3 regions of the Shewanella acanthi genome follow, and region 2 is predicted to be linked to each of the others. Evidence: predicted binding sites of a transcription regulator. Region 2 holds the regulator's gene; each other region holds the start of a gene.
What was found. Region 2 encodes MetJ, which represses methionine synthesis genes. Its sites were predicted from a motif close to TAGACGTCTAGACGTCTA; they were not measured.
Positions count from the first base shown of each region.

Region 1: a site for MetJ is predicted at 6,003-6,020, ahead of msrA (peptide-methionine (S)-S-oxide reductase MsrA). Genes of this name have one in related genera too.
Region 3: a site for MetJ is predicted at 6,396-6,413, ahead of metK (methionine adenosyltransferase). Genes of this name have one in related genera too.

Region 1 is NZ_CP080413.1:1,989,077-1,999,457, forward strand. It holds gene earP (elongation factor P maturation arginine rhamnosyltransferase EarP) at 1-706, opposite strand, end outside; gene fldA (flavodoxin FldA) at 814-1,341, opposite strand; gene ybfE (LexA regulated protein) at 1,398-1,670, opposite strand; gene K0H61_RS08735 (DUF2788 domain-containing protein) at 1,682-1,903, opposite strand; gene K0H61_RS08740 (alpha/beta fold hydrolase) at 2,005-2,781, opposite strand; gene seqA (replication initiation negative regulator SeqA) at 3,072-3,641, shown strand; gene pgm (phosphoglucomutase (alpha-D-glucose-1,6-bisphosphate-dependent)) at 3,752-5,404, shown strand; gene msrA (peptide-methionine (S)-S-oxide reductase MsrA) at 5,511-5,990, opposite strand; gene astE (succinylglutamate desuccinylase) at 6,277-7,311, shown strand; gene K0H61_RS08765 (thiamine pyrophosphate-dependent dehydrogenase E1 component subunit alpha) at 7,469-8,647, shown strand; gene K0H61_RS08770 (alpha-ketoacid dehydrogenase subunit beta) at 8,651-9,628, shown strand; gene K0H61_RS08775 (dihydrolipoyllysine-residue acetyltransferase) at 9,638-10,381, shown strand, end outside.
Region 2 is NZ_CP080413.1:3,572,562-3,582,942, forward strand. It holds gene metF (methylenetetrahydrofolate reductase) at 1-202, opposite strand, end outside; gene K0H61_RS15280 (bifunctional aspartate kinase/homoserine dehydrogenase II) at 493-2,892, opposite strand; gene metB (cystathionine gamma-synthase) at 2,907-4,067, opposite strand; gene metJ (met regulon transcriptional regulator MetJ) at 4,270-4,584, shown strand; gene K0H61_RS15295 (sulfite exporter TauE/SafE family protein) at 4,735-5,472, shown strand; gene K0H61_RS15300 (pentapeptide repeat-containing protein) at 5,500-6,114, opposite strand; gene K0H61_RS15305 (hypothetical protein) at 6,493-6,672, opposite strand; gene K0H61_RS15310 (phosphoribosylaminoimidazolesuccinocarboxamide synthase) at 6,747-7,850, shown strand; gene K0H61_RS15315 (hypothetical protein) at 8,584-9,666, shown strand; gene K0H61_RS15320 (class I SAM-dependent DNA methyltransferase) at 10,094-10,381, opposite strand, start outside.
Region 3 is NZ_CP080413.1:3,293,989-3,304,369, reverse strand. It holds gene K0H61_RS14175 (putative bifunctional diguanylate cyclase/phosphodiesterase) at 51-1,943, shown strand; gene K0H61_RS14170 (META domain-containing protein) at 2,099-2,518, opposite strand; gene K0H61_RS17845 (hypothetical protein) at 2,588-2,821, shown strand; gene K0H61_RS14165 (GGDEF domain-containing protein) at 2,881-3,891, opposite strand; gene K0H61_RS14160 (GNAT family N-acetyltransferase) at 4,064-4,621, shown strand; gene K0H61_RS14155 (hypothetical protein) at 4,714-5,082, shown strand; gene metK (methionine adenosyltransferase) at 5,202-6,353, opposite strand; gene tkt (transketolase) at 6,845-8,839, shown strand; gene epd (erythrose-4-phosphate dehydrogenase) at 8,978-9,994, shown strand; gene K0H61_RS14135 (phosphoglycerate kinase) at 10,120-10,381, shown strand, end outside.

The DNA.
Region 1 (10,381 bases), 1.6 Mb from region 2:
GGCTGCGTCCTTTTGGGATCAGTGCATGGATTTTGTGATTAATATTGGCTTGCTGTTGCCACAGTTCACACAGGGCGGGCAGGGCGTCGGTCTCATAACTAAAAACGCTGATGACCTTATCTTCGGCATTAATGCCATTAAGCCCAAGTGATTTGAACAGCCCAAGCTTATTACTGTCATCGGCCTGCCAAGCATCACGCTCGTCAAAGAGGCTGCGTTCACAAATCAGCCCGCCTGTTTTTGGTGTAAAACCTGGGAAGTAAAAAAACTTTTTAATGCCGCTTGATTGCATTGACGGCAGGCCATGGCAACCCTCCACCCAATCTTCAGCGCTTAAATACTCAAGGTTTAACCACACGGGCACTTTATTGGGGGTTTGACGATGAAGTTCTACGAGTTGCTGCTTGACGCTATCGGGTAGCTCGCAGGCAAACGCTTCAATCAACACCTCTCCGCTCTCAAAGACAACGGGCAGGGGATTAGTCCAATGAATAATGGTCACACCATTAAAACTCTGGCTATCAAGGCTTGGGTCTAATCTTGGCAAAATGTGGGAAAAGCCGTTTAAATCATCGACCCATAAACGCACTGGTAACTCATATTCTTTCACCAATTGCTTGGCAAGGCGCCAAGTAACGCCAATATCGCCATAGTTATCGACAACACAGCAAAAGATATCCCAGTGGGGCGAGCGAATATCGGTCATAACTGGCTTTACTCCTTCTTGACCAAGCTAAGGGATAAAAATCCCCCATAAAAAAAGCGGCGTTTAGGCCGCTTTATTCATCGTTAATGGATTAACGATAACTCGAATTAGTCTTCAAACTCGGCTAAACACATTTCTTCGTAGATTTGTTTAACCCAAGCATCAACTCGTTCTTCGGTCAGTTCTGGTTGACGGTCTTCATCGATACCTAAACCGATGAAGTGGTCATCGTCGACTAAGCCTTTTGATGCTTCGAAGTTGTATCCGGCAGTTGGCCAGTGACCGATAATAATCCCACCGCGAGCCTGAACGATATCGCCCACCATGCCCATCGCATCGAGGAAGTATTCGGCGTAGTCTTCTTGGTCGCCACAACCGAAAATAGCGACTAATTTGTCAGTAAAATCGATTTGTTCTAATTCAGGAAAGAAGTCATCCCAATCGCATTGGGCTTCACCGTAGTACCAGGTTGGGATCCCGAACATCAGCAGATCGTATTCTGCAATTTGTTCTTTGGTGCTCTTGGCGATATCTTTCACCTCAACCATTTGTTTGCCCAGTTTCTTCTGGATCATCTTGGCGACAGCTTCGGTGTTGCCTGTGTCGCTACCGAAAAAAAGACCTACAGTTGCCATTGTCTATCCTTTATGTCTAGTTCACTTATACGTTAATCTTGCTGCAATCGAACGTCTTAACATTCAATTTTTTGCTGAAGAATTAATTCGATTAACTGGCTTCGGCTGATGTTACTGGCCAATGCCTGCTCATTCAAGGCGTCATACAAATCTTGTGACACCTTTAACTCTATTCGCTTTAATCCTTTGGCTTTATCCCGCTGGATCTGGTTGCGCTTGTTGACCTTAAGCTGTTGGCTACGGGACAAAGGATTGCTACGTGGGCGGCCCCGGCGCTTTTCATTGGCAAAAAGGTCAATGGTGGTTCTATCTGTCGCTTCTTTTGCCATCTTATTATTGTTTAACCGATGCCTGAACCTTCCCAGGTCATCTGGATAATGCCTTTTGCAATAAACCCGGCGCAGCCGAGAAATAATACTAACCAAACGATAAATCGACCCAATTTAGGCACATTACCCTGTTTGAGCACATCGTGGATGGCCATGCCGATAAAGAAAAATATCGCCGCAAAAAACAGGTTCAAGCCGATGGTTTCGATTTGTTCCATATACTGACTTAACATGCTTTCTTAGTCCTCTAGAAACATCTAAGGCTAAAAGAGGCGCGAATATATCACATCGCCTTAGGACAGGCTATATCAATTAAGTCGAGAATCATTGTCATTTACACTGCGTGTTTGTCAATAAATTCAGACACTATACGGTTAAATATGGCGGGTTTTTGCGCATGTAACCAGTGTCCACAACCCTCGAGTGTTTTCGCCTGTGCTGCGGGAAATTGACGCATAATGTCGCCTCGATGTTCAGTGGTAACATAGTTTGAGTCGCCTCCGCGGATAAAAAGACTCGGTCCGTGATACACTTTCGCTGTTTCGCTACTTAGATTGTGCCAGCCAATGATATTGGGGTAACACGCCTTAAGCCCTTTAAGATTCATTTTCCAACTAAATCCGGTTTCTGTGCGTTGCAGGTTTTTCAACAAAAACTGCGCCGTTGGTTCATCAATGCCAGCCGCAATTAAATGCGAAAGTGCCATACGGCGGTCGCTTGAGCCCTCAAGGAGTAAGCTTTCTAATGCGGCAAACACCAGATCGTGCCTTGGTTGATATGTTACAGGTGCGATATCGGCGGCAACGAGGCTAATAATGCGCTCGGGGTAGGCGAGGGCCGTTGCCATGGCGATTTTACCGCCCATGGAGTGACCCACAAGGTGAACCTTATCCAAGCCTAGGTCATCCACTAGATCCATCATTACCTTGGCAAGGCTTGGGTAATCCATTTCCTGCCAATGCTCACTGAGTCCATGGTTAGGCACATCGACACGGATCACCTGATGATTGGCTTCGAGCACTTGGCCTAGGCCCTTAAGGTTATCTAAGTTTCCAAACAGCCCGTGGATAAGGAGTACGGCTTGTCCTTGACCCGAGGTGACATAATTCATGGATTGTCCTGTGATTACTGCAAGTGAGTGGTGAATTTTGCCTCCGAACACTTTGCCTTGACAAGCAAATAAGGCATTTTACGCAGGGCTAAGATGTAAATTGCTGACTTTTTCAGCAATCGGTTCACTGGCGAGTTTTTGGTGTGCTATTTCACGCAATTTTAGATTAATGATGCTTTATCAGATTGATAGAGACAGATACACTGGGTAACGATCGCGTCGATCTCAAGTTTTGATCGTCGTAACACTTTTTCGGTTAAGCCTATCGAATAACAAAGGATAATAAGGTTATGAAATACATCGAAGTGGATGAAGAGCTCTATCGTCATATTGCCAGTAAAACGGAACGTATTGGTGAGAGCGCCTCAGACATTCTTCGTCGATTACTCGGCCTTTCTGTCGATGCCGTCGAACCTTTAGCGCCTATTGATATCAGTGAGCCAAGTTTAGAGTCAGCTCCTGTTGAGGTGGTTGCCACCGCACCTATTGAAGTAGTGGATGTTGCTGTTGAAGTGAACGAGCCTGCGGATTTCACTTTGCTTGTTGATGAGCATCAATTATCCCAGCAAAAGGGCGCAGTGGGCCGTTTCTTATTTTTACTTGAACGTTTATCCGCGCAGAGCAAAGACCACTTTTCGCAAATTTTGCATATTCAAGGTCGCGACCGCCTGTACTTTGCCCGTTCCCGTGAAGAGTTGCTCAAGGCCAGTGCCTCGGCGAATCCAAAGGAAATCGGCAATACTGGTTTTTGGGTAACGACTAATAACAACACAGCCAAAAAACGCGCGATTTTATCTGAAGTGTTAATGCAACTGGGTTGTGATGGTCAGTTAGCAGGCTTGATTGCCGAGCGAATTTAATCATCAGCGCCATCAATTTTTCCGCCATTAATTATTTGATGGTTTAAAAATCGGTGGCGTTTTTATATCGCTATAGTTGAGTAAACCGTTTTTCTTTAGGAGTAATGCAGTTGGCAATACATCAAAGGGCAGGACAAACCGCGAATCAGACGGATCTGGTGAATATTCCAAAACTGATGAGCCAATATTACAGTATTAAACCCAATGTGGATGATACTTCACAGCGCGTGACCTTTGGCACTTCGGGTCACCGTGGCAGTGCGCTGCTCGGCAGTTTTAACCAAGACCATATTTGGGCTATTGCCCAAGCCGTAGTGGATTATCGCCAATCGGCGAATATCGACGGCCCGCTGTTTTTAGGCATTGATACCCACGCGCTTTCCTACGCGGCCTATGTGTCTGCCATCGAAGTGCTTGCTGCCAATGGCGTAAAAGTCAAAATCCAACAGAACGATGGCTTTACCCCAACACCGGTAGTTTCTCACGCGATCATTTGCGCTAACCGTGAAGCCAACATCACGGGTGATGTATTAAGTGATGGATTAATTATCACGCCGTCCCACAATCCGCCCCAAGATGGCGGGATTAAGTACAATCCTCCCCACGGTGGTCCTGCCGAAGGTAATATTACCGCGTGGATTGAGCAGCGTGCTAACGAGTACCTGCGTCAGGGGTTACAGGGCGTCAATAAACTTGGCTTTGGCGAAGCGATGGCCTCTGGCCATGTACAAGAAATCGACCTTATCACGCCCTATGTAAAGGATTTAGCAAATGTCGTCGATATGCACTTGATTGCAGCGTCGAAGCTTAAGCTCGGAGTGGATCCGTTAGGCGGCTCTGGCATTCATTACTGGGCACCAATTGCGACACACTATGGCATCGATATCACCCTAGTAAATGATAAAGTCGACCCAAGCTTTAGCTTTATGTCGCTGGATAAGGACGGCAAAATCCGTATGGATTGCTCTTCTCCCTACGCGATGGCTAGCCTTTTAGCCCATAAAGATGCCTTCGATTTGTGTGTGGGTAACGACCCCGACTACGACAGACACGGTATTGTGTGTCCTGGTACAGGCTTGATGGATCCTAACCACTATCTGGCGGTGGCCATTGATTACCTGTTAACCCACAGACCGGATTGGAAAGACAGTCTAGCGATTGGTAAGACGCTGGTCTCGAGTGCGCTTATCGACAAGATTTGCGCTTTCCACGGTAAAACCCTGCTGGAAGTACCCGTCGGTTTTAAATGGTTTGTTGACGGTCTAGCTGAGTCGAGCATTGCCTTCGGTGGAGAAGAAAGTGCGGGCGCGGCTTTCCTTCGCCGTGATGGCACTACATGGTGCACGGACAAAGACGGCTTTATTTTGGTGTTGTTAGCTGCTGAAATGCTTGCAGTAACTGGCAAAACACCGGGTGAGCGTTATCAAGAATTAGTGGCGCAATTTGGCCGCAGTTACTACAAGCGAATCGACAGTCCAATCAGCCTTGAAAACAAAGCCAAATTTGCAAAACTCAACGCAGAGACCTTAGGTGCTTCCATGCTTGCGGGTGAGCAGATTGATGCTGTACTGACGCATGCTCCGGGTAACAATGCGGCGATTGGTGGCATTAAGGTAACCACGGCAAATGGTTGGTTTGCTGCACGCCCATCGGGCACTGAAGCCTTATTTAAGATTTATGGCGAAAGCTTTATCAGCGAGCAACACTTGGCAGACATTATCAGCGACGCACAAACCTTGATTGATAAGGCGCTCAGCGCTTAATAAAGCGAATAACCCACATTAGCTACAAAAAACGCACTCAATGAGTGCGTTTTTTGTTTGAGTGATTTGGGCGTTAAATTGAAAAACTTAATCCAAGTAATCCCGATTAATACTCGATATGACAGCTTGGTAAGTTGTTCTTATCAATGTAATTCTGGTGGTATTCTTCGGCGATGTGGAATTGTTGCAAGGGTACAATTTCAGTCACGATATGGCGAAGCCCCCAACGACCCGAACGGGCGAAGGCCAATTTTGAGGCTTCGGCAGCGGCTTTTTGTTCACGGTCATGGAAGAAAATGGTGCTGCGGTATTGAGTACCAATGTCACCACCTTGCATATTTAATGTCGTTGGGTTGTGGTTTTTCCAAAAAACATCTAGCAGCTCATCATAGGAGACAACCGCAGGGTCAAATTCCACTTGTACCACTTCGGCGTGGCCCGTCTTACCCTTTTTCACTTCTTCATAGGTGGTCGCTTCATTGTTGCCACCCATGTAGCCGCAGGTTGCGTTTAGCACACCGTTTACTTGTCTGAAGAAATACTCTACGCCCCAAAAACAACCGGCACCAAAAGTTGCTAACGCCATGATAAATCCTAATAGATGTCTAGATGGCTGAAGATTGTGTGCAAACTTGGCATTAAAAGCAAGTCCTCTGATAAGATTTAGGGGAAATCTGGCATGATTTGGTCAAATTTTCTCAATAGTGAATTGAAGTTTGGGATGATATCGCTTGAAGTTCGACCACTGTGGGCATGCTGGCATTAAAACTTATGCTAGTATGAAGGCGCTTTAGGGCGGGAGATAAAGGCGCGGTGGTAACCCGTTTGTCGCATTTTCCTGCTTTTAACACGATAGGATGAAGGAGAAATCAGTGTTACAAGCTCTAATCGATTCAAAGGATTTTCTTGCGCTTACCCTTGCCCACCCAGAATCCTTGGGTGAAGGTTTTAGTTACGCACTCTCAAATCAGACCCAAGTTGAAGTGTGGGATACGGGCGTCATCGTATTTGAACCCCATTTGCCATTAGGTAAGGACATCATTTTGTCGTGCGGTGTGCATGGCAACGAAACCGCGCCGATAGAGTTATGTAATGGCCTCATTAAGGCCATCCTCGAAGAGAAAATTGAGGTTAAACACCGAACCCTGTTTATTATTGGCAATCCTCTAGCCATCAATAATGGCACCCGCATTATCGATGAAAATATGAATCGCCTGTTTAGTGGCGAACATTCCAATGCCCCAGGTCTTGTTAACCCTGAACGTATTCGTGCCCAAAAACTCGAAGCCTATGTCAGCCGCTTTTTTACTAGGGCTGTCCAATCTAAGCAGCGCATTCATTACGATTTACATACGGCGATGCGGGCATCAAAACATGAAAAGTTTGCTATTTATCCTTACCGGCCTGGCAGGGCTTACAGCGGTGAACAAATGATGTTTTTGGCCGCAAGCGGCGTTGATACGATTTTGTTCCACCATGAACCCACCACGACTTTTAGTTACTTCTCTTCTGCAGAATTTGGCGCCGACGCCTTTACCATCGAGCTTGGTAAAGTGTATCCCATGGGGCAGAACGATATGACTCGCTTTATTGCGGCTAAGGATATGTTTACTCGGTTAATTACGGATTATCCATTAGATCTTGAAGCCTACAATCCCACTAAGCTTCATCTTTATCAGGTGTATCGGGTGATCAATAAACATTTCGATGATTTTGAATTTACCTTTGCAACTGATGTTGAAAATTTTCGCAGTTTCCCTAAAGGTTTTGTACTCGCTCACGAGGGCGGAAATGCCATCAAAGTGGAGCAGGAATTTGAGGCAATTGTGTTCCCAAATGCCAAAGTACCCATTGGAAATCGAACGGTCATCTGTTTAATTCCCCCCAAAAACCTCGATATTCAATAGGTTTGTAAAGCAATTTATACAAGTGCTAAGGGGATTAGTTGTGCCTAGGGGTAGGTTAATAGCTTGATAGCAGGTTTACGTTTACGTAAAGTTTGCGCAGCATATTCGTATAATTTGGCCGCCCCTTTGGTGACCAACGAAACAACAAGAGCACAATATGAGCAAAGCAACACTCAACACTGAAACAGTGCACCGTGTCGGCTTCTTGGATAAGGCATCTCTTCATATTCCTATCCTTCGAATTCTACAAGCAGATGGCACTACCTACGAAACCGCGGTTTTGCCTGTTATAGATGAAGCCTTAGCCACAAAGATTTACGATACCTGTGTATTCACACGGGTGCTAGACGAACGTATGTTAGGCGCCCAGCGCCAGGGACGCATCAGCTTCTACATGACCTGTACCGGTGAGGAAGCGGCAGTGGTGGGCAGTGTTGCCGCCCTCGATCCTGAAGATGTTATCCTAGCTCAATACCGTGAACACGCCGCCTTACGTTACCGCGGTTTCACGACAGATCAGTTTATGAACCAGATGTTCAGCAACGAGAAGGATCTGGGTAAAGGCCGTCAAATGCCAATCCATTACGGCTGTGCGGCACTTAACTATCAAACGATTTCATCGCCACTGGCCACCCAAATCCCACAGGCGACTGGTGTGGGTTACAGCCTGAAATTGCAGGGAAAACGTAATGTTGCCATGTGCTATTTCGGTGAAGGCGCGGCATCGGAAGGAGACTTCCATGCGGGCATGAACATGGCTGCGGTATTAAAATGTCCAGTGATTTTCTTCTGCCGTAACAACGGTTATGCCATCTCGACGCCAACCGATGAACAGTTTGCCGGTAACGGTATCGCCAGTCGCGGTGTCGGTTACGGTATGCACACCATCCGTGTCGACGGTAACGACATGTTAGCTGTGCTGGCTGCAACTCAACAGGCCCGAGCTTATGCGATTGAGCATAACGCGCCAGTATTAATCGAAGCCATGACCTATCGCCTTGGTGCTCACTCATCCTCAGACGACCCATCGGGTTACCGCTCTAAGGATGAAGAAGCCAAATGGCAACAACACGATCCGGTTAAACGCTTCAAATTATGGTTAATCAACAAAGGTTGGTTAAGCGACGCCGATGACGTCAAACTCTTTGAGAAGTACCGTGAAGAAGTGCTCTCTGCAGTGAAAGTGGCTGAAAAGCTGCCCGTTCCTAAGCTGGATGAGATTATCGCCGATGTGTATGACACACCAACCCCAATCCTGAAAAAGCAATTGGCGGAACTTAAAGAACACATCAACAAATATCCGCAATCTTATCCCAAAAGTGCAGGGAGACTATAAGCCGTGCCAGAAATGAATATGTTACAGGCCGTCAATGAGGCCTTATCCATCGCGATGCAATCGGATGATCGTATGGTAGTGTTCGGTGAAGACGTAGGCCACTTCGGTGGTGTATTCCGTGCAACTTCGGGCCTTCAAGAAAAGTTTGGCCGCGATCGCTGTTTTAACACGCCGCTGACCGAACAAGGTATTGCGGGGTTTGCTAACGGTTTAGCCTCAAACGGCATGACCGCCGTGGCCGAAATTCAGTTTGCCGATTATATCTTCCCTGCGTTTGACCAAATCGTGAACGAAGCAGCCAAGTTCCGTTACCGCAGCGGTAATGAATTCAACGTGGGCAGCTTAGTGTTCCGTACCCCTTATGGTGGCGGGATTGCAGGTGGTCATTATCATTCGCAATCGCCAGAAGCCTACTTTACTCAAACCCCTGGGTTAAAAGTGGTTGTGCCACGTAACCCAGAGCAGGCAAAAGGGCTGTTATTAGCGTCAATTCGCGATAAAAACCCCGTGGTGTTTTTCGAGCCTAAGCGCTTATACCGCGCATCGGTGGGCGAAGTGCCTGCTGGCGATTATGAAATTGAGCTGGGTAAAGCAGAAGTGGTTCGCGAAGGTAAAGACATTACCTTAGTGGCTTGGGGCGCACAGATGGAAATCGTCGAAAAGGCCGCAGAGATGGCGGCAAAAGAAGGCATTTCCTGTGAAATTATTGACCTTCGCACCCTCGCACCTTGGGATGCGGATACCATTGCCGATTCGGTGAAGAAAACAGGTCGCTTACTGATTAACCACGAAGCACCGTTAACTGGTGGTTTTGCCGGTGAAATCGCCGCCACGATTCAGCAGGAATGTTTCCTGTATCTGGAATCACCCATTAGCCGTGTATGTGGTCTTGATACCCCATACCCGCTGGTTCATGAAAAAGAATACATGCCAGATGCACTCAAGACCTTTGAAGCCATCAAGGCCTCGGTTAACTTCTAGGAGTCCGCAATGATTAAAGATTTTATTTTGCCGGACATTGGTGAAGGCGTAGTTGAGTGTGAACTGGTTGAATGGCTGGTGAGTGAAGGCGATACTATCGTTGAAGACCAACCGATTGCCGATGTGATGACGGATAAAGCACTTGTGCAAATTCCAGCACCCTTTGGTGGTGTGGTGACCAAGCTTTATTACGCAAAGGGCGATATCGCTAAGGTTCACGCACCACTTTATGCTGTTCAGATTGAAGCCGAAGAAGGGGCGGCTGTTGAAACCGCACAAGCTCCTACCAATGTCGTTGCAGCAAGCTCTGCCAGCCAAATTGAAGAATTCCTGCTGCCAGATATCGGTGAAGGTATTGTTGAATGTGAGCTGGTCGATTGGTTAGTAAGTGAAGGCGATGTCGTGGTTGAAGATCAACCCATTGCCGATGTAATGACGGATAAAGCGTTAGTGCAAATTCCGGCCATTAAGGGCGGAAAAATTGTTAAGCTGCATTACCGTAAGGGCCAGTTAGCCAAGGTTCATGCGCCCCTGTTTGCCATTGAAGTTGCGATTGAAGTCGAAGGTTCTGCCGAAAGTGTTGCCGCTGTGCAAGCATCAACAAGTACTTGTGCGCTGCAATCGGCTAACAGTGATGCAGCTGTACAAGTACGCTCGGGTAAAGCATTAGCAAGCCCTGCGGTTCGCCGTATGGCGCGCTCATTAGATATCGATTTAAGCCTCGTGCCAGGTAGTGGCAAACATGGCCGGGTT
Region 2 (10,381 bases):
CACGTACGCCCGAGTTGGCACCATAGGTGACCGACACGAACTTAGGGTTCAGCGGCTCTAAACGGCGAATCGAGTTCCAGAGGATCTGTTCCATTTCAGGGGTTGATGGCGGAAAAAACTCAAAGGAAACATTAATATCGCCATTAAGCTCAGACAGACTCTGGTTCAGCGAATGTGAATGTTGTGCGTGATGAAAAGCCATGGGTATTTTCCTCAACCGCCCGAGTGCGAGACCAATTCGCCCTGGGTACGACGTAAATTATGACAGTGGTATTGCTGTGATGATTTCTCAAATGGACGTTTGGACGTCTATATGTCCATATACTAGAGAAACTGAGACTTAAGTCAAGCCAAAAAATGCCCATTTGGCGCAATTTCTTGGATCCATGTTGTGTCGTTAATTTTAACCAACAAAAAAGGACTCAATTGAGTCCTTCTCGTGGGGAATTACAGCGCTGATTTCTGCTCTGATAACTACACTGATTGCTGTGCTTACTCCTGCAGCAGATCGCGGCAGATATGGGTCAAGTCAGATTGCACCGCCGCGGCCGTTACTTCACGTCCCGCACCTGGGCCACGGATGATCAGCGGATTGCCCTGATAAAAAGCAGAGCGGATCACAAACACGTTATCCCCTGGGGTTAAATTTGCGTAAGGGTGGCTGACATCAATCCACTGTAAACCCACCTCGGCCTTAAGCTCGCCATTGCTGTTATCTAAGGCCGCCACATAACGTAACACCTTATTTTGCTCGGCAGCGGCGCCGAATTGTTGCAGTAAGTCCTCATCCATTTCTTGAATGCGCGCCAAGAACTGCTCCAGCGGAATATCGGCCAAGTGCGCTGGCACTAATGAGCGCAGCTCAATATCCTCAAGCTCTAATTCCAGACCGATTTCACGGGCAAGAATGAGTAACTTACGCTGCATATCACGGCCAGAGAGGTCATCGCGTGGATCAGGTTCGGTAATGCCAAGGCCACGGGCTTCGATAACTAATTCAGAGAATGGCTTACTGGTATCGTATTTCTCGAATAACCAACACAGGGTGCCGGAGAAAATCCCGCCCACAGCTTCAACCGTGTCGCCACTGTTACGCAGATCGTTAAGCGCATGTTGGATAGGTAAACCCGCACCGCAGCTAGCGTTATAGCGCCAGAACAAACGGCGATAGCCTAATTGTTCCTTAAGCTCACGGTAGAATGGCAGCGGACCCGAACCCGCCAACTTGTTGGCACTCACCACATGGATACCGCGCTCAAATAGCTCAGGATATTGCAGAGTTAAACTGGCGCTGGCGCTGATATCCAATGCAATCAGCTCATCACAGTTAAGCTGCTCTAATTGCTCGAATAGGTGCTCGTATTGCCAAGGGGTCGCTTCGGTTTCAAACTCACTCTGCCAGTTATCTAAATCGATGCCCGAGGTTTTGATCAGCGCCTTGCTCGAACTCACTAATCCTAACAGTTCGACACGCGCCTCTAACTCTTGATTAAGGGATGGCGAAACCGATTTAAACAAATTCACCCAAGCTTCACCAATATTCCCTACGCCCAGCAGCAATACGCCAATGCGTTTGCGAGGACCGGCGCAGCGTCGGTGTACCTTTTGGGTCAGCAGATTAACCTGTGACTGTGGCACTAAGGTCACCAGACTCAAATCACCGCTGAATAATGGCTTAGCATCGCGGCTTAATAGGCGGGCGAAACTACGGCGGTAGTGCTCGGCATCGGCGCTTACCAAAGCAACGAGGCCAAGCTCAGTATTAATTTGTTGCTCGCTAATGCCTAAAGCTTTGGCCTCGGCATCCAGCAGAATTTGCACTTGTTTTTGATTCTCGCGGGTATAGGCAAGCTCAACGCGTTGATGGGCCGATACCCAATGGGCCAGCGGTGTTAACCCCACAGCGCTTAATTGCTCAAGTAGGCTGGCTAGGTTCTCCGTCGTCTCAAGCTTAAAGCCAAAGACCACCACTTCATTTAGGTTGGTCACAACCGGCGCACTAGCCGATGAGCTGTGCGGCGCAATCAGGGTAAAATCTGTGTGTGAGGCGTAGCTTGAACGCACCGCCAGACTCACCTCGGTATTAAATAATGGTTGTAAGGTGCGCGAATGCAGCACGGGCGAGCCTAAACGTGCTAAACGGTCAGCCTCGGCTAATGACATACTCTTAAGCAGTTTGGCATCGGGGATTTTATTCGGGTCGGCGTTAAATACGCCTTCTACGTCGGTCCAAATGGTCACGCGCTCGATATCGGCAAGGCTAGCAATGAGACTCGCGCTAAAGTCAGAACCGTTACGGCCGAGTAGCAGAGTATCACCACGATCGTTGGCGCAAATAAAACCTGTGATCACTAAACGCTCATTAGGGTGAGCGGCTAATAACGCTTGCACCTTAGCGCGGGATTCTTCGATGCGGATTTGCGGCACAGAGGCTTCATCGGCTACGAGAATCGAGCAGGCATCCACATGGCTTGCGGCCACGCCCGATTCACGCAGCAGCGCTGCCATGAGACGTGCAGACCAACGCTCACCAAAGCTCACGACGTGGTTAACTTGATAATCGTTGCGACTATCTAAGGATAACAGGCTAATTAACTGCGCCTTGTCGGTCGCTAAGCGCTCACGTAACAGGCGTGCCTGGTCGTTCGATAATAACTGTTCAATCAGCCCCTGTTGGTAGCTAATGAGAACCTGCAATTCTTCCTGCCATAGCTGGTTAGTATCACGCAGTGACAGTAATTTATAGAGGAAATTGGTCGTCTTACCCGCAGCCGACACCACCACTAAGTCGTCGCTGTGGCCGTGGGTCAATAGGATATGGGCGACGCGGCGATAACAATCGGCATCGGCTAAGCTGGAACCACCAAATTTATGTAAGTGACAACGTACCATCTTGTAATCCTCTACTAACATGCCGCTACGGCGGCCAATCCTGCTTGAATATCTGCAACTAGGTCGTCGGCATCTTCAATCCCAACCGACAGACGCAATAAGGTGTCTTTGATGCCTGCCTCAAAACGCGCCTGTGGTTCCATCGCTCTATGGGTCATAGTTGCAGGCACCGCCACCAAGCTTTCAACGCCCCCTAAACTCTCTGCCACGCAAAACAAACTTAAGGCATCTAAGAAGGCAACCACTTCGGCTTCACCGCCCTTTAACTCGAAACTCAGCATAGCGCCAAAGCCCTTCTGCTGCTTAGCGGCAATGGCATGACCTGGATGGTCGGCAAGGCCGGGGTAGTATACTTTGCTCACTACTGGACTGTTGCTTAACACCTCAACGATTCGCTGGGCGTTAGCTTGATGTTCACGGATACGCACAGCCAAAGTGCGAAGGCCGCGCAGGGTTTGATAACTATCGAATGCCGAGCCTGTTAAACCTAGGGTATTTGACCACCAGTGCAGGGTCTCGCCAATCTGGGGATCCTTTGCAATCACAGCGCCGCCAACCACATCGCTGTGACCATTAATGTATTTCGTGGTCGAGTGAATAACGATATCGGCACCGAGCAATAGCGGTTGCTGCAAAATCGGCGACAGGAATGTGTTATCGACCACCACTAATGCGCCAATGGCATGGCTCGCCTTAGCGATGGCTTCAATATCGACCACCCGCAGCAGTGGGTTCGATGGGGTTTCAATCCACACCATCTTAGGTTGCGCCGCAATGGCTTGCTCTAGCGCTTTGCTGTCGGTTTGATCAACCACCAGTAATTTGAACTGACCTTTCTTGGCAAGGTTAGTAAATAAACGGTAGGAACCGCCGTAACAATCGTGGGGCACAACTAATAAATCGTTCGGGCCTAATAAGCTCGTCACTAAGGTAATCGCCGCCATGCCAGTGCAAGTCACCACACCGGTGGCGCCCTTCTCTAACTTAGCTAAGGCTTCCCCTAAAATATTACGCGTTGGGTTACCCGAACGGCTGTAATCGAATTCGCGGGGATTTTTATGACCGTCGAAGGAGTAATTAGTCGACAGATAGATTGGCGGAACAACGGCACCATATTGCGTATCGCTTTCGATACCCTGACGCACGGCCACTGTGGCTAATTGACGCTCGGTCATAGGGAACTCCTAAGTTCAAAGAGATGTCTGGACGTCTAAATGTACCTAAGGCCAACCCCAGCGTCAATAGGCGTTAAGACGTTTAGACGTCTAAACATAAAGAAATCTGATTGCAATCATCCAGAAATAGTAGCAATAATTTGACTGTTAACTGTAAGGGGTTAAAATCTGCCCCGAATTTAGCGTTATAACAGGTGAGTCAATGACTGAATGGAATGGGGAATACATCAGCCCCTATGCTGAACACGGCAAGAAGAATGAACAAGTAAAAAAAATTACTGTGTCTATTCCGCTTAAGGTACTGAAAGTACTAACGGATGAGCGTACCCGTCGTCAGGTGAACAATTTACGCCACGCGACGAACAGCGAGCTACTGTGTGAAGCGTTTTTACATGCCTACACTGGTCAGCCTCTGCCTAATGACGCCGATCTATCTAAGGACAGCCCCGATAGCATTCCTGCCGAAGCCAAGCGCTTAATGGATGAGATGGGTATTGAATGGGAAGACATGGAATAACGGCGTGTAGCCTTAATCCTGCTGTTTTCACATTTATCCAACGGATTAGCTCAACGCTACGCGTCTGGATTGGTTGGATATCATAGGGATCGTTTGCCAGTGTTGAAACTGGCTGAAGTAACGGTCCCTTTTTCTTGACTTGGATCCCTAATGTTTGCCGTGATTGATCCCCAGACGCTTGTACTTGCTTCTGTTATCGTCTTTTTTGGCGCCCTGACCCAAAGCCTAATCGGGTTTGGCCTCGCCGTGGTCGCAAGTCCACTGCTGTATATTGTCGACCCCGAACTGGTTCCAGCGCCTGTGATTGCCATGGGGTTTTCAATCGCGCTACTCACCCTGCTGCGTGAGCGTGGTCATCTAGAATTCAACGGTTTGCAATATGCACTGCTTGGCCGTGTGCCCGGCGGCTTAATTGGCGCCAGCCTGCTGTTGTTTGCACCGCAGCCGATTCTTGGCCTTGCCATCGCCCTGATTGTGGCCATTGCCGTGGTATTTAGCCTGTATAAATTTACTCTTCCAGTGAATAAGGCGACGCTCTTCGGTGCTGGTGTGGTCTCGGGGATTTTCGGTAATATTGCCGCCATTGGTGGACCGCCGATGGCGATTCTCTTAGCGGGTAAAGATGCCTCTAAATTTCGTGCGGCGTTGTCGGCCTTCTTTATTTTCAGCTCGGCTATCGCGCTGGCGATTCTGGGGGTAACGGGGTTACTGGAACTTAAACACCTTTGGCTATCGCTCATGCTGCTGCCTTCAGTGTTATTTGGTTATGTGGTCGCGGGTAAACTGGTTAACCGCGTCGATAAGCAAAAGACCAAGATAGGAACGCTGATCCTTTGCTCCATCAGCGCCATAGTATTAACGGTTAAGTCAATTTTCGCACTGATTTAGGGTCTAGAATCAGACCCGCACTCAAGCTTAAACCAATTCTATATCGAGACCATTCAGTAAGCGGATGGCTTCTTCACGGCTAAACTTAGCGCCTTTGATTTTATTGCTGAAAATATCGATATCGTAGTCGGTCGCGTCGGTAAAATCCGCATCAATTAACTCAGTGCGGCCAAACAGGCTGTGGCCAAAATCGGTGCCACTGAAATCGGCGCGGTGAAAGCGGCCGTCGCGAAAATCCACATCTTGGGCGCGGCAGCTTTGCATCACCATTTCATCGAGTTTAAGCCCCATAAAGGAACTGTCGCTCACAATACTCGCCCTGAAAATCAGCGGCGAAGCAAAGGTTAATGGTGGCCAACTGGCGCGAGTCCAATCTATGCCCACCAGCTTACATTCATCAAATTCCACCCCGCTGAACTGACTTAAGGACAGCTCGAGCAGGCTCAGGTTGCAACCGATAAAACGACAATCGCTGAACTTACATTTACGCCACTGCGCCGCGCTGAAGTTACAGTCGTGAAATTCGCACTCTTCGAACTCCAATCCATGCCACTGCATATCGGTTTCGTTAAGGTTGCTAAATTGCTGGGCATAAAAATGGCTGCCCTGTTTGGCGGCCATTTGCATGATGGACGGCTGCATGGTTGACGATTGTTGCACCCATAACTCCTTATTTGAGAACCCTTGAAGCCCCATTTGACTGAGCTAATCTCAATGCCTGCTATCGAAGGCATCAGTGTTAATACCCAAAGGGTAACATTGCCTATATTTGCCTGAACAGTACCCTCCCTCTTTGCCGGGATTTTATCCCGCAATCTTAGCTAAGCTCCACAGAGTGCAAATAAGCATACAAATAGCCGTGGTAAATTTTGTCAATCTAGGTAGAATGTCGCTACTTTTTCGCGGCAGGCTAGAACAAGGTTCTCTCGGAATAATGGTTAGTATTTTCGAGCAATATGGTACGGGACACTCCCGTTTTATTAGACCACTTCTATTGTGGTGCCTACCTTGTTCTGCGTTTTATTCCCAAGCTTCATCCCCCCGTTCTTTGCTCCACTTTTTGCTATCAGGCTCGCCCGAGAAAACCGCTTTTGCTCCACCCGCTTTCGATAAAACATCATTCACCAATACCTTTTTATCAATATCATCCAAGCTATTGGCAAATAATAAAAAAGTGGCAATAACGCAAACATTCAACATAAGAATGGCCTTATCGCACACTTGTACTTATAACAACCTTATCCCTACACATTTAATCCAAAGGAATACTCGTCATGAGTCTTGCTGATTCCGTATTAGCCGTAAACAACGACTTACCCATCCGCACTAACAGCCCTGTTCACAGCGGTAAAGTGCGTAGCGTTTACTGGCTAACCGATGCCGACAGCCGCCGCTTAATCCAAACTAAGGGCTACAACGTGCCAGAAGATACGCCGCTTGCGATCATGGTGATCAGCGATCGTATTTCAGCCTTCGATTGTATCTTCCACGGTGAAGGCGGACTCAAGGGCATTCCAGGCAAAGGCGCGGCACTCAATGCCATTTCTAATCATTGGTTTAAGCTATTTGCCGAAAACGGTTTAGCCGACAGCCACATTTTAGATATCCCGCATCCCTTCGTTTGGATCGTGCAAAAAGCCCGTCCAATCAAGGTTGAAGCCATTTGCCGCCAATACATTACAGGTTCTATGTGGCGCGCCTACTCTAAGGGCGAGCGTGTATTCTGCGGTATCACCCTGCCAGAGGGGTTAGAGAAAGATCAAAAGCTGCCTGAGCTGCTAATCACCCCATCGACCAAGGGTATCTTAACCGGTATACCCGGCGTGCCTGAGCAGGACGATGTGAACATCAGCCGAGCCGATATCGAAGCCAACTACCAAGCCTTTGGCTTTGAAAAGCTTGAAGATATCGATCTCTACGAGAAGCTGTTAAAAGACGGCTTTAAGGTGATTTCAAAGGCGCTTAGCGACCTTGACCAAGTGTTCGTTGATACCAAGTTCGAGTTCGGTTATGTGACCGATAAGAACGGCAACTCTAAGCTTATCTACATGGATGAAGTCGGCACCCCAGATTCATCACGTATTTGGGATGGCGCTGCCTACCGCGACGGTAAAATCCTTGAAAACTCTAAGGAAGGTTTCCGTCAGTTCCTGCTTAATCACTTCCATGACGCCGACATTCTGCTGAACAAAGACAGAATGCCTGAGCGCGAAGCCCTAGCCCGTGACAATGACCTGCCATTAGAAGCCATGATGGATGTGTCACGCACTTACACTGGCATCGCCGAGAAGGTGACTGGCGCGGCAATTCCGCTACCAGCGAATCCTAAGGCAGATATTATTAAGATCCTACGCGATGAGTATGATCTGATTCTCTAACCAAGAGTTAGAATCAGGTTTGGATGGGCTGGGGAGTTTCCCCTTAACCCCAGAAGGTAGAAAAGGCGCTTAGGCGCCTTTTTTGTTTGCACAAAATTGTATTCATATTAGTCATACAAGAATACTTTGCATTAGAGCTGAGCAAGCAAAGCAATAAATAATCCAAACTTCGTTTGCTGTTTTTAAAATCAAAGTCAAAGTCGTGGGGCTTCACCCCACACCCGACCAAGGAGGACTGCTCGTCCTATCCTCCTTGGATGCTCCAAGACGCCCCTACGGAGTTGAAAGCCCCTTGGGTATTAGGCGCCCTTATGCTATCGCGTCAGACGCTCGTCCCTGATTCGACTGACGCTGTCTCGGCATCCATGCCTCGACCACGCAACGGACACCAATCCCCTGCGGCAACTCCGAGGGTGGGTGTATTCCTTTCCTACAATGTTGTTTGAAAGTTTAAATGCTATCAAGTCTATTAATGCAATCCAGATAACCAATGACAAAGCAAAGGCAATGCTCAAAAAGCAAACTCCAAAACTAGCAACATTATTCAGAACAATAAATTAGAGTAAAACCGTACTAAATACTGCTACCAAAAAATCTCAATTTCTCACAACATGATTTACAAATTTTACTTCTTATATATCAGGCACTTAGAGTCAAAAGTAGCTGGTGTTACTGCAAAGAATATTAAGCCTAATTTCTATAACTGACATGATATGCTGTGTAAGGAAAATAAATGAAAGTTCAAAATAGTGGAAATGTTGAAGGTGTGAAGATAGCTCTTGCTCTATTTTTGGGCTTAGTAATCGGGATGCTTACTTTGTATTTGTTAGGTGAAAGTAGTGATTATTCGAATTTAATTGCAGCTACGATAGGTGCTACAGTCGCGTTGATTGTTCCATTTTGGCAGACTTACGTAATACAAATATCTAAACTAGCATTGGAAGTTAATGGAATCAGCAGAAAAGTGTCTGATAAAGCAAAAGTATCACTGGATGAACATTCGGAACTTTCATATTTAAGAAAGATGAAAGAAGACGATAAGCCAAGATTTATGATAATCGATGGTGAGCCTAAAAGATCTTTGAAAGAACGCTCAGTTACTCTTGATGAACTTGAAGAACTTCTTCAAAGAGCGAAACAAGATTTAAAAGATTTCCCAGAAAAAATTGCCGATAGAAAAACCGAATTAGAGAAGATCAATTCATTTAATACAACTAGCTTTACTAGACATGAGTGCAACAAACTTAATAGAACTCTTCATCCCGAGATAGACTTCAACCAAGCAAATGTGGAGGAAACTTTAGAGCAATTTAAGCAGCACTTTGAAGAAAGGTTGGCAAATGTCAAAGAGAAGTATGATGAGCTTCAATCCTCTCTCCCCGAAATAGAGAGAAAAGTCTATCAAATAAAAAGTGATTTGATTTCAAACAACTCTTATTTTGAAATATCAGCAACTCTTATTAATTCAGGTAGACTTAACACTTCGATTAAAAAGCCAGCGCTCTTTAGGGTGTATACCGGTAAAGAAAATTACATTGACTTAAAGTTAACCTTGAATGATTTCGAAATAAAATCTGAAATTTCACCAAATTCTACAGTAGTAGGGACTCTCTCATCTGCTGATATTTCTCAACTACCAGAGGAAGATAGAAAACTAATAAATACTTACTGGGGGCAAAGTGTACAATGCAAACTTTTTGTCGAAGACGTGCAAGGAACGGCAACTGCATCAAATGCTATAGCCTTTTCAGAGGGACTCTACCAAAAAATAATATTCGATAGACTAGCTGTTGTCGCCACCAACCAAAATATGTAAAAACTGCCTCTGTCATTATTGTACTTGGAATAAGTTTGCTTTAAAGAAGACTGCAACCCTTACCTAGCCCTCAATTTAGATGGATATAGTCGGAGTACACCCACCCTCGGAGTTGCCGCGGGGCGAATTGGCAAATTGCGTGAGTCTCGCCATGGATGGCGAGCTAGCTTTCGCAGGTGCAGGGACGCATCCTTCGGAAGCGATAGCAAATTTGACTATGAGCACAAGGGGCTTTCAACTCCGAAGGGGCGTCATGGAGAATCCAAGGAGGATAGGACGAGCAGTCCTCCTTGGTCGGGTGTGGGGTGAAGCCCCACGACCTTGATTTTGACTTTGATTTGGTTTGGCTTTCGAACTAAACAGATTAAAACTTCAAACTTTCAGAATTCGCAATCTAAGAAAAAGTTGCTCCACCTTCAACAGAAGGTCAAATCTTCACACAGACAAAAATCGCATTCCCAGACTCCCCATCCCAAGGGACGATACGCTCATAATCGTGCTCGAAAATATGCACCTCAAAATACGGTGCTAACAATTCACGTAATTCCGCAAAACTGACGGCAACCATAGTATGGGCATCTTGCCATAACTCGCTCGCAGACGCGTGCATAGCAGTCTCGCCCATCGAAGCCGAAGGCTGCGCACGTTTGGCAATACTCAGATTTAACGATTGCTGCTCGCCTTCGCCGCTATAATGCCAGCCGGATTCGAAGGT
Region 3 (10,381 bases), 280 kb from region 2:
AATTAGCCACTAAGCCGCAATCTCAAGCCGCTGTAATGCAGGTAAATTCGATGGGACTTAAATTAACCAATACCGAGATATACCGCGACGAGTTGTTGGCATATTTGGAACCTACGATGAACCGCATGATGCTAATCGGCGCTTTCGGGGCTTTTATTTCCTTTATCAATACCTTAATTATCCGACCCGATGCATGGGTTCATGTGTTCTTTACTTCAGCCACCTTCTTTTTGTTGATCAGTCTCTTTCTGCTGCGCCGCAGGGTTTCAGCTGATATGAAAATTAGTACTGTAACCGCATTTTTAACCCTGTACAGTTCGGTTTTGCTATTAACCGATAACGAGCTAGCGGGCATATTACTGGTCTTTCTCAATGCTGTGATTATCGTATTTCTTCAAAAGCCAAAATCACAATGGCTACTGCTCAGTTTGACCACAGTGGTGGTTATTGTCAGTTTTTTCCGAAGCGCAGCGGGTGACATTTCTGCGCTGAGTAACTATGCCTACAGCCTAGCCATTTACCTAGTTCTGATCAGTATTATGCCTATTGCCTTTCGGGCGATTTATTTTTTCCTCTACAACAAGCTAGAACTACTGCAACTAAAGCTAAAGGAAGAAGAACAAACTACAGAGTTGTTGCAGCAAAAAACTGACGAAATTGAACTGTTGGCTTACTTTGACAGGCTGACTGGGCTGTATAACAGATACCGGCTGTCTCACCTTATCAATCAGCAGTTGAGTCAGCGCCATTGCAAAGCCTTGGTCTTTATTGATATCAAAAACTTTAGAAAAATTAATTCGCTCTATGGACTGAAACATGCAGATGCCATTCTGAGCAATATCGCTGGTTTAATCCAAAAACAAGTGCAGTTGGGGTTAATCGGCTACTTAGGCGCCAATACCTTTGTGGTGTCAACGCAAAAAAAAGTTAGCCAAAACGAATATTTGCAGAAGGTAAAGGCCTTACAAGCGGATATCAACCAAGCGGCAAATCTGGCTCTGAATCTTGAACTCTATAGTCTCTGCCTACTCCCCGAAGATGATGCCTTGAAGGCAGAAGATTATTATAAGTTGGCAGAGGATCATCTGGCGGCAATGAAAGCTCAGGGCATTACCTCTAAGTACGTCGATGAAGCGGAAAAACAAGCGCTGCAAGCCGACGCAGAGCGTAAACAATTTATCCTCGAATCTATCAACAACCACAGCTACGAAATTCACTATCAGGAAAAATATAATGTCGTCACAAAGCAGGTTGTGGGTATTGAAGCCCTAGCCAGACTGCAGCGCGACGGTCAATTTATCAGCCCTGGGATTTTTATTCCTATAGTCGAAGCCGATGAACATATTATCAGCTTCGGTTACCTGATCCTTGAGTTGGTGTGCCGCCAGTTTAATCAAATTACCGACTTATACGGCCCGATTCCAGTTTCGGTTAATCTGTCGCCGAAACAACTGGCTGATAAAGATATTGTCAGCAATATTCGGGCGACGTTGGCCCACTATCAGATCGATCCAAGCCGGCTGGAACTGGAGATAACCGAGAACGAACTGATAGGCAATTTCACTGAGTTTAATCAGGTGATTACAGAGCTGAAGCATCTAGGGATTAAATTCTCCATCGATGATTTTGGCACTGGCTACTCCTCGCTTGGTTATCTGTCTGTGCTACCGGCCGATGTATTGAAAATAGACAAATCCTTTATTGATACCATTCATACTGATACCAAACAGCAGGCCATAGTGCGCGCCATATTGGATATAGCCGGTATTTCAGGAATGGAAATCGTGGCCGAGGGCGTAGAAACCACAGACCAACTGGATGCATTGCAGCAACTGGGGGTTGATGTGATTCAGGGGTATTTGTATTCGAGGCCTCAGCCTCTGGACAAAGTGGATACTCAAACTCAGGCGAAACTAAGCTCGGATGGGGCAGCATCAGCCTAAACCCGGTAAAAATACAAAGGAGACTAGGTCTCCTTTGCTATACACATTTACTTAAAAAGTGGATGCATTAATGGTATTAACACGTCATGTGTGATCTTTAACCGCCCAAGGGCGGATTTTTACGAATGGATAAGCGGTGTCGTTGTTTCGACTACCTACAACTTGAGTTTACTGAGTAGTAGCACGGTTTTGCCATCTTCACTTAAGAGGCTTAAACGGCCGCCATCGAGTTTGGCTTTTGTGACTTGAGGAAGCGCCTGCATCACTTTATTTTCTTGCATCATAAGCGCATTGACACAGGCTCGTCGGGAGGTGCCGGCTGTCGTTAGCGTCAGTTGTTCGCCCTGCTGTTGGTATTGACCAAATATCTGGTTGCAGCTGTTATTGCCTGCGAGTTTGCCATCGGCGGCGAAGGTCAGTTGTGCTGGGCTGTAATCGATAGTGGCTTGGCCGAGGACCATTTCGATATGCCAGCTGCCCTCTAGGGGAACAGGTTCATTTGCTATGTTGGCAGAAGATTGGCAGGCAGTCAGTCCAAAAAGAAGTGCACCTAACATGAATGTTTGCTTTAACATTGTCTTGGTTCCTTTTATCTATTCATGGCCACAGTGTACAAGTTTAGTCTGAGATCAAAAGAGGGTTGTATGTCGGACGCTATAAAAAGCACGATGAACTTGCTTAAGTTTTTACATTGGTTAGGTTTTTTGATGCTTGGTTGCGGTGCTGTGTTGTTTTTGTTGACGGACTTGAGTTTGAAGGTGTCTGGGATGTTGGTCATTTCAAGCCTAATAGGGCTCGGATTGGTTTTGATGTCGCCCTATCCCGTAGTGCTTTTTATCCAGTGGGCCAAAAAACAGGATGAAAGGACTAAGCCCTAATTTAAGCCTGATTTCATCCTGTCTCAGTTGTCGTGCATCATGTTGCTTATTGATGAGGATTAGAGCTCTGCAGAATTGGCCGCGGGATTATCATGCTGCGCTGAATCTATACCCAGGGTTGGTTGCTCTGGTTCATCGGTAACGGGATTCATGGAGCGCAATTTACCACGTGCCTCATCCATCATCGGCGCTAATTTGGCACTCGATTCTGGGGTGAAAAAACTGTAGCTGGTATCGAGCTTAAAGTCCTGATGTTGCTCAATCTGTTTTTCAACCCGTTTGATGATATGCAATATATCCCTTTCATTATCGACAAAGGCCAATACCACGAATTGGGTTGTACTGTAATGGGCCGCAACATCGGCGGTGCGAATGGTATCTTGGACAATATTACCTAATAACCTGTGGTGTTTTTCTTCTGGTGCCCCTTTATTGCCATAGGAAGATTCGATGAGCTCAAAAAAGATAATCCCCGCATGTGCACCGAAGCGTCGGCCGAGGTTAAGTTGCCTTGGTGCCATCATCATAAAACCATAACGATTGAGCATGCCGGTATCTTGGTCGCGCATCGATAGGGATTCCATTCGATGGTTCTGACATAGCAGCGACAAATCCTGTTGTAGCAAAATTTGGAAGGGCTCCATCATGGCGCTATTGCCCATACTTTCAGTCATGCGCGGATTGAGTACACACAGCGAGCCAAATTGAGTGCCATCGGGCCAGGTAATCGGGCGTGATAAGATATGTTGAATGCCGTCAAAATCCCGAGGTAATTCATCGAGCATAAAGCTGCCTAGATTGAGAAAATCGCCTTCGCTGGGTGAATTTTTCATTTTTTGAAACAGCGGAAAATCTTCGGGGTAGAAAGTACCCGAAGTGAATAGAGGCTTTTCGCTGACAGAGCTGACAATAATCTCAAAGCCTGATTGAGTTAATTGCAGCACAAAGGCACAGGTAGCGCTGTAATAGCTTTTGATCAATTCGCATTGGTGCATCCAGCGGCCTAAGTTGATTTGCTGGTGGTCACTATCGAGCAGACTGACATTGGGGTTTATTGTCTCAGGCAGCATGGATGAACCTTACTATTCAATAAGATGGGTTAAGTTTAGGAAAATAACAGGTTTTTTTGCAAATCGACAAGCTAAAAAATCAACAATTCATCTGCCGTATAGCTCAAGACTTAGCAGACTGGGGTATACTGCGGGCAATCATCGCTGTTAATAGCCCTTCAATGTACCGAGAATGCCAGTGAACACACGTTTAGCTACCCTTACAGATGTCGATGTTTTAGCCGTATTAGAAAAGCAATATCTGAATGATGAACTGAGTTCGACGGGCGGTAATCTTGAGGGACAATCTTTTAGTCGGGCCGAATTGATTGAATTGGTAAACCAGCACTGGATTATGTTGGCCGAGGACAAAGGCCAAATCATTGGCTATGTGATAGCGGGGCGCTGGTCATTCTTCGAGGCTTGGCCGATTTATCGCAACTTGCTTAATCGCTTGAGTAAAATTGGCGCAGGTGCCAGCGACGAGTTTCGCAGTTTAACTAAACAGAATAGTTGCCAATACGGACCTATTTGGGTGAATAGTCAATATCGCGGTCAAGGTGTATTTGAGGCGCTGGTTAAGGCTTTAAGCCATGAGATCCGTGCCCATTTTCGCTATATGGTGACCTTTATTGCCGAGGAGAATGAACGCTCCTTTGCCGCCCATACCCGTAAAGCCTCAATGCAAGTGCTCGATTATTTTAGCTTTAGTGGCCGGGATTATTACTTAATGGCGGCGCTTACCGAGTGATTTTTGTTAAACCGAATTACTTTGGTTAAACCGCGTGACTGTGGCTAAACCGAATGCTTTGCGCCTAAGCAATCTGAATTTAAGGGGCAGGAATGAGTAATATGGCTGATATTGCAGAAGAAATAGATAAGACGGTAACTCAGCTGTTAGTAAAGTACGCAGAAGTTAATTTATCCGCCTGGGATAATCTGAGGGTGCTGTTATCTGAACTTGCTTTAAATGGATTTCAAGCCGAAGGATTTGAGGTGAGCTTCACTGAGGCGAAACCTCACTACTGGTTAACCTGTGCTGGAGTTTGGCTCGATTGCGGCAGAACCAATGCCTATTTGGCTCAAATCGAATTGCTGAATGACTCGCAGGTGAGACTGGCTCAAGGGATGAAACAACAGGAATGCGCGCTGTTATCGGACGAGCAAATTACGCTGTTGTGTATGCAGAATAGCCATTTTGATCATTGCTAGAACGAACTGAGTTGCACTGATAATACTTGCGTCAAATTAAAGACATAAAAAAACCGCTCATTAGCGGTTTTTTTATGTCTGAATCACTTATCAAATCAATAAATCATGAATGACAGTGATTAGAAACCCGCGTCGGCACGCAGTGCATCAGCTTTATCAGTCGCTTCCCATGGGAATTCGCTGCGGCCGAAATGACCGTAGGCAGCGGTAGCCTGATAAATTGGGCGAGCTAGGTTCAACATTTCAGTCAGGCCGTATGGGCGCAGGTCGAAGTGTTGACGTACTAACTTGATTAAGACTTCTTCAGAGACTTTGCCTGTACCGAAGGTCTCAACGCTGATAGACGTCGGTTCAGCAACACCGATGGCGTAAGATACTTGGATCTCACAACGGTCAGCTAGGCCTGCTGCAACAATGTTTTTAGCGACATAACGGGCAGCATAGGCCGCACTACGGTCTACTTTAGATGGGTCTTTACCAGAGAAAGCACCACCGCCGTGACGCGCCATACCACCGTAGGTATCAACGATGATCTTACGACCCGTTAAACCACAGTCACCCATTGGACCACCGATAACAAAACGGCCAGTTGGGTTGATGAAGTATTTAGTGTCCTTGTTCAGCCATTGTGCTGGCAGAACAGGCTTGATGATGGTTTCCATCACGCCTTCGATCAAATCGTCTTGTGCGATGTCAGGGCTGTGCTGGGTAGACAGAACGATCGCATCGATGCCCACAATCTTGTTGTCTTCGTAAGCAAAGGTGACTTGGCTTTTCGCGTCAGGGCGTAGCCATGGCAGAGTGCCGTCTTTACGGACTTCTGATTGGCGTTTCACTAATGCGTGGGCATAGGTGATAGGCGCTGGCATCAGAATGTCAGTTTCGTTGCTGGCATAACCAAACATTAAACCTTGGTCGCCTGCGCCTTGCTCTTTTGGATCGGCACGGTCAACACCTTGGTTGATGTCTGGAGATTGTTTACCAATCGCGTTTAATACTGCACAAGAATCGGCGTCAAAGCCCATATCTGAATGGACGTAACCAATTTCGCGGACAGTTTTACGGGTCAGCTCTTCAATATCAACCCAGGCAGAGGTAGTGACTTCACCACCAACTAATACCATACCGGTTTTGACATAGGTTTCACACGCCACGCGTGCTTTAGGATCTTGAGCCAGAATCGCATCTAGCACAGCATCAGAAATCTGATCTGCAATCTTATCGGGATGACCTTCTGAGACCGACTCAGAAGTAAACAAGTGCTTTGCCATAGTAGGAAAATCTCGTCGTTAAAAAACAAACGTGTAGAAGCATCTACATCTAGACGGCTATTTTAGTGGAAATTCACTTCGATGACACCCCCTAATCTAAATATTTGTGTCTAAAGTGAGGCGTCGCCCAAATTCTGCCTTAAATGCATTAGTCGATTTTTTATCCTAACTAAATGAAAAAACGGCAGTATGTTTATGCTGGAATTATCACCGTTCTCATTATTAGTATTTTGGGGAGGATAACGTCGATAGATTTTTTATACTTGGGAGGGTTTGTTGCTGGGTTAAAAATGAATATCTTTATTTGAGTTATTGTATTACAAATGAGTGGTGCGGTGTTGGCTTAAGGGAAAATCTTCCACCAGTTAGCAGCCGCTATCCGTCATACTTTGGCTATTTGAATGCAATTTTCGTTTGCGTCAGCCCGTTATGTAAGGGAAAATATGCGTCCAAATTGCCCGCTAGACCTCACAAATTAAGCAGGAGAGAGCATGTCTTCCCGTAAAGTACTCGCCAACGCGATCCGTGCGTTAAGTATGGATGCAGTTCAAAAAGCAAACTCAGGTCACCCAGGCGCCCCAATGGGCATGGCAGACATTGCTGAAGTGCTGTGGAACGATTTCCTAAAGCACAACCCGAACAATCCAAAATGGGTCGATAGAGATCGTTTCATCCTATCTAACGGCCATGGCTCTATGCTGATCTACTCTCTGCTGCACCTAAGCGGTTACGATCTGCCAATTGATGAGCTAAAGCAATTCCGTCAATTACACTCTAAAACCCCAGGCCACCCAGAATACGGTTACACCCCAGGTGTTGAAACCACAACTGGTCCATTAGGCGCGGGTATCAGCAACGCTGTCGGTATGGCGATTGCAGAAAAAACCTTAGCTGCCCAGTTTAACCGTGAAGGTCACGATATCGTTGACCATTACACCTACTGCTTCCTCGGCGATGGCTGTTTAATGGAAGGTATCTCCCACGAGGCCTGTTCATTAGCGGGTACCTTAGGTTTAGGTAAGCTGATTGCATTCTGGGATGACAACGGTATTTCAATCGACGGTCACGTAGAAGGCTGGTTCACCGACGATACGCCAAAACGTTTCGAATCTTACGGCTGGCACGTGATTGCTGGCGTAGATGGTCACGATAGCGATGCTATCCGCGCGGCTATCGAAGCCGCTAAAGCGGTTACCGACAAACCAACCATGATTTGCTGCAAAACCATCATCGGTTTTGGTTCGCCAAACAAATCAGGCAGCCACGATTGCCACGGCGCGCCATTAGGTGATGCTGAAATTGCTGCGGCTCGCGAATTCCTCGGCTGGCCACATGCGCCATTCGAAATCCCTGCAGACGTATACGCGGGTTGGGATGCAAAAGATACGGGCGCGTCACGTGAAGCTGCATGGAACGACAAGTTCGCCGCTTACGCTGCTGCTTACCCAGAATTAGCCGCTGAATTTGATCGCCGCGTAATCAAGGGTGAATTACCTGCTGATTTCGAAGCTAAAGCTCAAGCATTCATCCAAGAATGCCAAACTAAAGGCGAAGGCATTGCGAGCCGTAAAGCGTCACAAAACGCGATTGCAGCCTTCGGTGCTATTCTGCCAGAACTGTTAGGCGGCAGCGCTGACTTAGCGGGTTCTAACCTGACCCTGTGGTCTGGCTCTAAAGGTATTCAAGAGGATCCTGCCGGTAACTACGTCTACTACGGTGTGCGCGAATTCGGTATGAGCGGCATCATGAACGGTGTGTCTCTGCACGGCGGTTTTATCAACTACGGCGCGACTTTCATGATGTTTATGGAATACGCTCGTAACGCGGTACGTATGTCTGCGCTGATGGGCATCCAAAACATCTTCGTTTACACACACGACTCTATCGGTCAAGGCGAAGACGGCCCAACTCACCAACCTGTTGAGCAATTAGCTAACCTGCGTATGACCCCAAGAATGGCGGTATGGCGTCCATGTGACGCGGCAGAAACTGCTGTGGCTTGGAAAGCAGCTATCGAGCGTCGTGATGCGCCAACCTCGTTAATCTTTAGCCGTCAAAACCTGAAGGCTCAAGCGCGCACGGCTTCGCAATTAGCCGACGTTGCAAAAGGTGCTTACGTACTACAAGATTGCGCTGGCACACCAGATTACATCCTGATTGCTACCGGTAGCGAAGTGCAGTTAGCAATGGATTCTGCCGCAGCACTGACTGCAGAGGGCAAAAACGTACGTGTGGTGTCTATGCCTTCAAACACTGAGTTTGATAAGCAAGATGCAGCTTACAAAGAATCGGTACTGCCAAAAGCGGTCACTAAGCGTGTTGCTATCGAAGCGGCTCACACTGACTTCTGGTACAAGTACGTTGGTTTTGAAGGCGCAGTTGTTGGTATGACCACCTTCGGTGAGTCTGCGCCTGGCAATGTGCTGTTCAAACACTTCGGTTTCACCGTTGAAAACGTAGTGAACACGGCTAAAGCCTTAGATTAATTGCCCGAGCTTAAGATTACCGACAAAAGGTTAAACTTTTGAAAGGTTAATCTGTATAATGCGGCCTGCAATCGTTTGCAGGCCGTTTTTGTACCTACAGCATTATTAAATGAAGCCTAAGAGGAAATAGAAACCTCAATGATCCGAGTCGCAATCAATGGTTATGGCCGCATTGGCCGCTCAATTCTGCGTGCGTTATATGAATCGGGAAAACGCCAGCAAATTCAGATTGTCGCGATTAATGAATTGGCTAAACCCGATGCCATAGTCCATTTGACTCAATACGATACTACCCACGGTCGTTTCCTGCATAAGGTCAGTCTTCAAGACGACTTAATGTTGATTGGCGATGATGCCATCAAACTCCTACACCAAGCCGATGCAGCAAAATTACCTTGGCATGAGATGGATATCGATATCGTCTATGAGGCCACAGGCGTGTTAACCGACCGCCAAAGCTGCGAAGCCCATATCCACGCTGGCGCTAAGCAAGTGCTGATTAGTCACCCCTCATCGGCGGATGTCGATGGCACTATCGTCTATGGCGTGAACCACGATTTACTGCGCGCCGACCACACTGTGGTGTCTAATGCCTCCTGCACCACTAACTGTATTGTGCCCGTCATCGATGTGCTCGATGAGCATTTTGGGGTCAAGAGTGGTGCTATCACCACCATTCATTCGGCGATGAACGATCAACAAGTGATCGATGCTTACCATGACGATCTGCGTCGTACCCGCGCCGCGGGTCAGTCGATTATTCCCGTCGATACTAAGCTTGCCCGTGGTATTGAGCGCATTCTGCCAAAGATGAAAGATAAGTTTGAAGCCATCTCAGTGCGGGTGCCGACGATCAATGTCACAGCAATCGATCTTTCTGTCACCCTAGCGAAATCCGTGGATATTGTGACCGTCAATCAAGTGTTAGAATTGGCGGCAAGCGGACGATTCCATGGCATCTTGGGCTATACTGATGAGCCGTTAGTCTCGTGCGATTTTAACCATGATCCCCGCTCCAGTATCGTCGATGGAACCCAGACTCGCGTGAGTGCAGGGCACTTAGTGAAGCTATTACTCTGGTGTGATAACGAATGGGGCTTTGCCAACCGCATGTTGGATACCAGCTTGGCAATGATTGCAGCTAAACAGCGCTAACTAAATTTTCTTGCCAATGGGTGAGTGAAGATTTGTGAATTCGAATGGACGTCGAAAGCCTAGAGAATCATCACCACCGATTGATCTGTAACAGTTTGTTTTTAAATCTAAAAGGAAGAGTTACCATGGCAATTATCAATATGTCAGATTTGGATCTTACTGGTAAGCGCGTGCTTATCCGTGAAGATCTTAATGTGCCAGTCAGCAACGGCGTTGTGACCAGCGATGCCCGTCTACGTGCCTCTCTACCAACCATCGAGTTAGCTCTTGCCAAAGGCGCGGCGGTGATGGTGATGTCCCACTTAGGTCGTCCGACCGAAGGCGAATTCAACGCCGAATTTTCAATGCAACCTGTGGTCGATTACTTGGCTAAGGCTTTGTCTTGCC